Regions from separate parts of the Janibacter sp. DB-40 genome, predicted to be linked through region 1. Evidence: riboswitches for the same ligand, from Rfam matches in the RefSeq annotation. Region 1 holds a riboswitch; each other region holds the start of a gene.
What was found. A riboswitch is a leader RNA that binds a small molecule or an ion and turns the genes downstream of it on or off. The one in region 1 is predicted to bind S-adenosylmethionine.
Positions count from the first base shown of each region.

Region 2: linked by a shared signal. The riboswitch ahead of PVE36_RS09975 (aminotransferase class V-fold PLP-dependent enzyme) and the one ahead of PVE36_RS14890 (OsmC family protein) in region 1 are both predicted to bind S-adenosylmethionine.
Region 3: linked by a shared signal. The riboswitch ahead of PVE36_RS05740 (bifunctional o-acetylhomoserine/o-acetylserine sulfhydrylase) and the one ahead of PVE36_RS14890 (OsmC family protein) in region 1 are both predicted to bind S-adenosylmethionine.

Region 1 covers NZ_CP120360.1:3,096,278-3,098,533, forward strand. The annotation lists gene PVE36_RS16265 (SelB C-terminal domain-containing protein) at 1-674, shown strand, start outside; gene PVE36_RS14890 (OsmC family protein) at 797-1,282, opposite strand; SAM riboswitch class IV at 1,313-1,426, opposite strand; gene PVE36_RS14895 (hypothetical protein) at 1,465-2,175, opposite strand; gene PVE36_RS14900 (hypothetical protein) at 2,210-2,256, opposite strand, start outside.
Region 2 covers NZ_CP120360.1:2,105,540-2,107,795, forward strand. The annotation lists gene PVE36_RS09970 (A24 family peptidase) at 138-782, shown strand; SAM riboswitch class IV at 856-971, shown strand; gene PVE36_RS09975 (aminotransferase class V-fold PLP-dependent enzyme) at 1,012-2,229, shown strand.
Region 3 covers NZ_CP120360.1:1,203,414-1,205,669, reverse strand. The annotation lists gene PVE36_RS05740 (bifunctional o-acetylhomoserine/o-acetylserine sulfhydrylase) at 4-1,323, opposite strand; SAM riboswitch class IV at 1,341-1,454, opposite strand; gene PVE36_RS05735 (hypothetical protein) at 1,529-1,948, opposite strand; gene PVE36_RS05730 (hypothetical protein) at 1,935-2,256, opposite strand, start outside.

The DNA of each region.
Region 1 (2,256 bases):
GGCTGCGGTCGCGGGGCGCCGACCGGGAGGAGGTGCTGGGCCGGCTGGGCCTGACCGCGCCGGCCGGCGCCGTCCGAGTGGGCGACTGGCTCGTGGACGGGACCACCCTGGCCGACTGGCAGGCGCGCCTCGTCGCGGCCGTCCGCGAGCACCACCGACGCGAGCCGTTGAGCGCCGGGATGCCGGTGGCCGAGGCGGCCCACCACCTCGGGCTGGCGGCGCACCTGCCGCCCTCGCTGGGGCAGGCGGCCGTGCGGGCGCTCATCGGGCCGGCCGGCCTGGCCCTGACGGACGGGACCGTCCACGACCCGGCCGCGGGAGGACTGGGCGCCGCGGAGGCGAGCATCGCGGCCGTGGAGGAGAAGCTGCGGGTGACCCCCTTCGTCGCCCCGGAGCGCGGTGAGCTGGCCGACCTCGGTCTCGGGGCCACCGAGCTCGCCGCCGCGGCCCGGCTCGGCCGGCTGCTGCGCCTGCCCGACGACGTCGTCCTGCTGCCCGACGCACCGGCACGGGCCATGCGGGTGCTCGCCGGGCTGGAGCAGCCCTTCACCCTCAGCGCAGCGAGGCAGGCCCTCGGCACCACCCGGCGGGCCGCGGTGCCGTTGTTGGAGCACCTCGACGGGCGCGGCTGGACCCGGCGGGTCGACGGAAGCCTGCGCGAGGTCGTGCGCTAGCCCCCGGCGGCCGGACAGCACGGCGCCCGGCCTGCAACACCCCCTGCGGGCTGCAGACCGGACGACGTGGGCTGACTCCGCTGCCGGTCGGAGTCAGCAGTGGCGACGGTTGAGCGTGGTGATCAGCCGGCGGCCAGCTCGAGCGTGGTCCGCACCGGGACGCCGTTGGTGAGGTTGTCCGCGACCGGGCAGTGGGTCGAGACGGCCTCCTCGAGGCGGCGGTAGTCCGCGTCACTCTCCGGGCCGGTCAGGGTGACCTCGAGGTCGATGCCCCGGAAGCCCGGCCGCACGCCCTCGGCGGTGCCGAAGAAACCCCGCAGGTCGATGTCGCCGGAGAGCGCGACGTCCACTCCGTCCAGGCGCAGGCCCAGCTTCTCCGCCCACACCTGGTAGGTGATGACCGTGCAGGAGGCGAGCGCGCCGAGCAGGTGCTCGACGGGGTTGGCGCCGAGGTCGGTGCCACCGAGACCGGCCGGCTCGTCGATGGTGAAGGTGTGCTGGCGCGCCGAGAGGGTGACCTCCGTGGCGGTGCCGCGCACGAGGGCGCCGGTGACCGAGGTGGTCACCAGGTTCGGGTCGGTGGTGGTCTCGTCGATCGTCTGGCTCATGGCATGACTCTTTCGTCCAGGGCTCAGGTGAACCCGCGCTTGACGCGGCCGGTCGACCGCGTCCAGGTCCTCACCCGGGGCACCCCACCGAGGGTGGAGGGTTGCCGCCCAGCAAGCCGGGGCTTCGCGCTGGGACTCATGACCAAGACATAACGTCACATATTGCGACCCATAATGTCCAGTTATGTGTCTGACGGTCCGGCATCCGGACGCCGGGGGGTCAGCTCGACCGTGAAGAGCGGCAGGAAGAGCTGCGCGAGGGGCCCGATGGCGACGGCGTAGAGCACGGTGCCGACACCGACGACACCGCCGAGGAGCCACCCGACGGCGACCACGGAGACCTCGAGCCCGGTGCGCACCAGCCGGATCGAGCGCCCCGTCACCCGCGCCAGCCCGGTCATCAGGCCGTCACGCGGACCGGGACCGAACTGCGAGCCGATGTACATGCCCGTCGCGATGCCGTTGAGGACGACACCGCCGACCAGCAGCGCGATCCGCCACCCGAGGGCCTCCGGCGTCTGCAGGAGGGCGAGGACGACGTCCGCCGAGGGACCGATGAGCAGGGCATTGCCGATCGTGCCGACGCCCGGCTTCTGGCGCAGCGGGATCCAGGCCAGGAGGACGATCAGCGAGACCCCGATGACGATCGTCCCGAAGGTCAGCGGGAGGTGCTTCGAGACGCCGACGTGCAGGACGTCCCACGGGATCTGCCCGAGCGTGCCGCGGATGACCATCGCCATCGAGGCGCCGTAGAAGAAGAGCCCGACGAGCAGCAGCGGCAACCGGATGCCGAGCCGGCCCGCACGCAGCTGGGCGAGGGGGCCGATGTCGGCGAGCTGGCGGTTGCGCACGCGCGTCGGCGCCTGCGGGGACGACGGGTCGGAGAGCGGCATGCCCCCAGTCTCGCCCACGCCCCGGGGTGGGCGCTCAGGGCACGTCGTCGGGCCGGTCCGGGGGACGAGGCGCCGGGGCGC
Region 2 (2,256 bases), 990 kb from region 1:
GCCGCGTGCTTCCGCGGGGTCGCGAGGCGGCGCTCTTGCGAGCGGTGGTCGACGGGCGAGTGGCCATGCTCGCAGAGTAGGGGAAAGACACGCCTGACACACGCGTCACACGCGCACCAAGGCGGTAGCCTCCCCCAGTGGACTCCCGTCTGGTGCTCGTCGCCGTCGTGACGGGCGCACTCGGGATCGGCGTCCTGGTCGCGCTGCGCAGGGGCGCCTACCGCCGCCCCGACGAGACCGGCCCGCTCCCCCGCCACCTGTGGGTGGTGGCGGTCGCCCCCTTCGCCGGGGTGCTCGTGGCCCGGGCGCTCGCCGATCACCCGTGGCCGGCCCTCCTGCCCTACCTCGTCCTCGTGCCCGCCGGTCTCGCCCTCGCCGCGATCGACGCGGACGTGCACCGCCTGCCCAATGCGATCACCCTGCCGCTGGTGCCGGTCGAGCTCGCCCTGCTCGCCGGGGCGAGCGCCGCGACCGGCGACTGGACCTCCCTTCGCCGGGCGGGTCTGGCGGCACTCCTCGTCGGAGGCGGCTTCCTGCTGCTGGCCCTCGTGCTCTACGGGCGATCGGTCGGGATGGGCGACGCCAAGCTCATCGTCTCCCTCGCCGCAGTCCTGGGCTGGCTCTCCTGGGGCCACGTCCTCCTCGGGCTGTGGCTCGGCTTCGTCCTCGGCGGCGTGGTCGCGCTCGGGCTGCTGCTGGCCCGCCGGGCAGGGCGGGGCACGCACCTGGCCTTCGGCCCGTACCTCGTGGTCGGCACGCTGGTCGCCCTCCTCCTCGGCTGACGTCCCACGATCCGAGACGGGTCGTGCCCGGTCGCGCACTCCGAGCGGTGCGTCCGCTACCGTCTCGACCCAAGGTCACGAGTACCAGCGACAAGCCCCGGCTAGCTGGTCGGCAACCCTCCTTCCGCGGTGGGGTGCTCCGGGTGACGACCTGGCCGGCGGCGTGGTGTCGCCCGGCAAGCGCGGACTCACGGTCGACGCCTGGGTCCTTGACCCGATGGAGTCCTCCATGACCGTCTCCGACCTGCGTCCCACCACCACGGCCCTGCCCCCGCTCGTGTCGGCCGGACTGACCTACCGCGACCACGACGACTCCACCGTCGAGTACGCCCACCTCGACCACGGTGCGACCACCCCCGCCCTCGTCGCCGTCACGGAGGCGGTCACGGCCGCCTCCGCCACCTACTCCTCCGTCCACCGCGGCGCCGGCTTCGCCTCCCGGGTGACCAGCTCCCGCTACGAGGCGGCCCGCGAGGCGGTCGCCGCCTTCGTCGGGGCACGCGAGGACGACCAGGTCGTCTTCACCCGCAACACGACCGACTCCTTCAACCTCCTCGCCCGGGCACTGCCGACGGGCACGACGGTCTTCGTCTTCGCCTCCGAGCACCACGCCGCCCTGCTGCCCTGGGCCGATGCGGTGCGCCTGCCCATCCCGCACAGCCACGCCGAGGCGGTCACGCTCCTCGACGAGGCGCTGCGCACCCACCCGGGCGAGCACCGACTCGTCGTCGCCACCGGCGCCTCGAACGTCACGGGCGAGCACTGGCCGATCGAGCGGCTCGCCGACCTGGCGCACGCGCACGGGGCCCGCTTCGCGCTCGACGCCGCCCAGGTCGTCCCGCACCGCCGGGTCGACATCGCGGCCCTGGGCATCGACTGGGTCGCCTTCTCCGGGCACAAGGTCTACGCGCCCTTCGGCGCCGGCGCGCTCGTGGGCCGCCGGGACTGGCTCGACACGGCCGACCCGTACCTCGCCGGGGGCGGGGCCACCACCCGCGTCGGCGACGGGGCCGTCGAGTGGACCACCGGTCCGGCCCGGCACGAGGCAGGCAGCCCCAACGTCCTCGGCGCGGTCGCGCTCGCCGCCGCCTGCGAGGTCATCGCCGAGCACGAGGAGGCGATCATCGCCCACGAGCACGCCCTGCGCACCCGGCTGCTCAGCGGTCTCGCAACCATCGACGGGGTGCACGTGCACACCCTCTTCGGCGGTCGCACGGGCGCACCCGTGGCGACGATCACGGTCGACGGGCACGACAGCAGCGAGGTCGCCCGCGTCCTCGGCGACGAGCACGGGATCGGGGTGCGCGACGGGAAGTTCTGCGCGCACCCGCTCGTCGACCACCTGCTCGCCGAGCGCCCGCAGTCCACGGCCGTGCGGATCAGCGCCGGTCTCGGGACGACCACCGAGCACGTGGACCGGCTGCTCGCCGCCCTTCGCTCGCTCTGACCCGAGGGCGTGCGAAGGGGGCGGGTG
Region 3 (2,256 bases), 1.5 Mb from region 1:
GGGTCAGGCGTTGGCGGCGGCGAAGCCCTGCTCGAGGTCGGCGATGATGTCGTCGACGTTCTCCAGCCCGACGGACAGACGCACCAGGCCGGGGGTGACGCCGGCGGCGAGGCGGTCCTCCTCCGGGCCCTGCGAGTGGGTCGTCGACGCGGGGTGGATCACGAGCGAGCGCACGTCACCGATGTTGGCAAGGTGGCTGTGCAGCTCCAGGCCCTCGACGAACTTCCGGCCCGCATCGTGGCCGCCGGCGATCTCGAAGGAGATGACCGCACCGGCGCCCTTGGGCGTGTACTTCTGCGCGTTCTCGAAGCTGGCACTGGTCGGCAGCGAGGCCCAGATGACCTGCTCCACCTGCGCGTGGCCACCGAGGTACTCGGCGACCTTGCGGGTGTTGTCCAGGTGCTTGTCCATGCGCAGACTGAGCGTCTCGATGCCCTGCCCGATGAGGAAGGCGTTGAAGGGCGAGATCGCCGGGCCGAGGTCGCGCAGCAGCTGCACGCGGGCCTTGAGGATGAAGGACAGGTTGGCCCCCATGGCGCCGTTGACGCCGAGGTCCGGTCCGAAGCGCAGGCCGTGGTAGCTCGGGTCGGGCTCGTTGTAGTTGGGGAACTTCTCCGGGTCGGCGGCGTAGTCGAACTTCCCGGCGTCGACGATGACACCGGCGATCGAGGTGCCGTGGCCACCGAGGAACTTCGTCGCGGCGTGCACGACGACATCGGCGCCGTGCTCGATCGGACGCAGGACGTAGGGGGTGGCGATGGTGTTGTCGACGATCAGCGGCACGCCGGCACCGTGGGCGATGTCGGCGATGCCCTGAATGTCGAGGACGACGTCCTTGGGGTTGCCGATGGTCTCGCCGAAGAGGGCCTTCGTGTTCGGCTTGACCGCGTCCTTCCACTCCTGCAGGTCGCTCGGGTCCTCGACGAGCGTGACCTCGATGCCGTACTTCGGCAGCGTGTACTGGAAGAGGTTGACCGTGCCGCCGTAGAGCGCGGCGCTGGCGACGATGTGGTCACCGGCCTCGGCGACGTTCATCAGCGCGAGGGTCGTCGCGGACATGCCGGAGGCGGTCATCAGGGCGGCGACGCCACCCTCGAGCGCGGCGATCTTGTTCTCGACCGCGTCCTGGGTCGGGTTCATGATCCGCGTGTAGATGTTGCCGAGCTCCTTGAGCCCGAAGAGGTTCGCGGCGTGCTCGGTGTCCTTGAAGACGTAGGACGTCGTCTGGTGGATCGGCAGCGCCCGCGAACCGGTCGTCGGGTCGGGTGCCTGGCCGGCGTGGATCTGCTTGGTCTCGAAGTTCCACGTGGTCGGGTCGGACATGTCTGTGCTCCTGGTGTGGTGCGCGCTTGACCGTGACGGATTGCCACGGACCTGGTCGTCTCCCGGGGCACCCCACCGCGGAGGAGGGTTGCCGGCCAGCTAGCCGGGGCTGTCCGCTGGCGCTCAAGACCTGCCCAGAGCATATGAGACGGCCGGTGGTCCGGCGGAGGGTGTCTCACCTCCCGGGCGAAGGGGGCGTCCCCCGTCAGTCCCCCGCGCTGCGGCGGGCCCGTCGCACCCTTCGGATCCACCACAGCCCGACGAAGGGGAGGACGAGCGGCGCGTAGGCATAGCCCGCTCCGTAGTGGGACCAGACGGTCTTGTCCGGGAAGAGCTCGGGCACGAGGTAGGACAGGGTGCCCACGGTGAGCACCCCGACGGCCTCGACGAGGATCGCCCCGGTGGCGACCCGGGCGCCGGTGCGTCCCCCCTTCGCCAGGGCAACGGTCGCGACGATGTAGATCACCGCCGCGAGCGCGGAGAGCAGGTACGCCAGCGGCGCCCGGTCGAGGTACTGGGTCAGCTGCAGGACCGAGCGGCCGGTCGCGGCGAGCGCGAGCACGGCGTAGACGGCGACGACGACCCGCCCCGGGCCGGTGCCGGTCGGCACGTCAGGCGGGGCCATGGACGTCCCAGATCTGCAGGATGCGGTAGGCCATGACACCGACGGTGAAGGCGCCGGCGATGACCACGCCCATGGCCCAGCGGGTCTTCTCCTTCAGCGCGATGAAGACGACGACCGGTGGGATGATTGGCAGCGTCAGCGCGTACGCGAGCATCGTCGCGCCCTGCCCCGTGCCAGTCACCGCCCCCTGCGCGATCGCGCTGGCGACGACGAGGACGAGCAGGGACAGCTCGACGACGGCGGTCACGAGCAGCATGGCGTCGTCGACGAGGCGGTTGATCAGCATGTAGACGAGGGCCATCACCCCG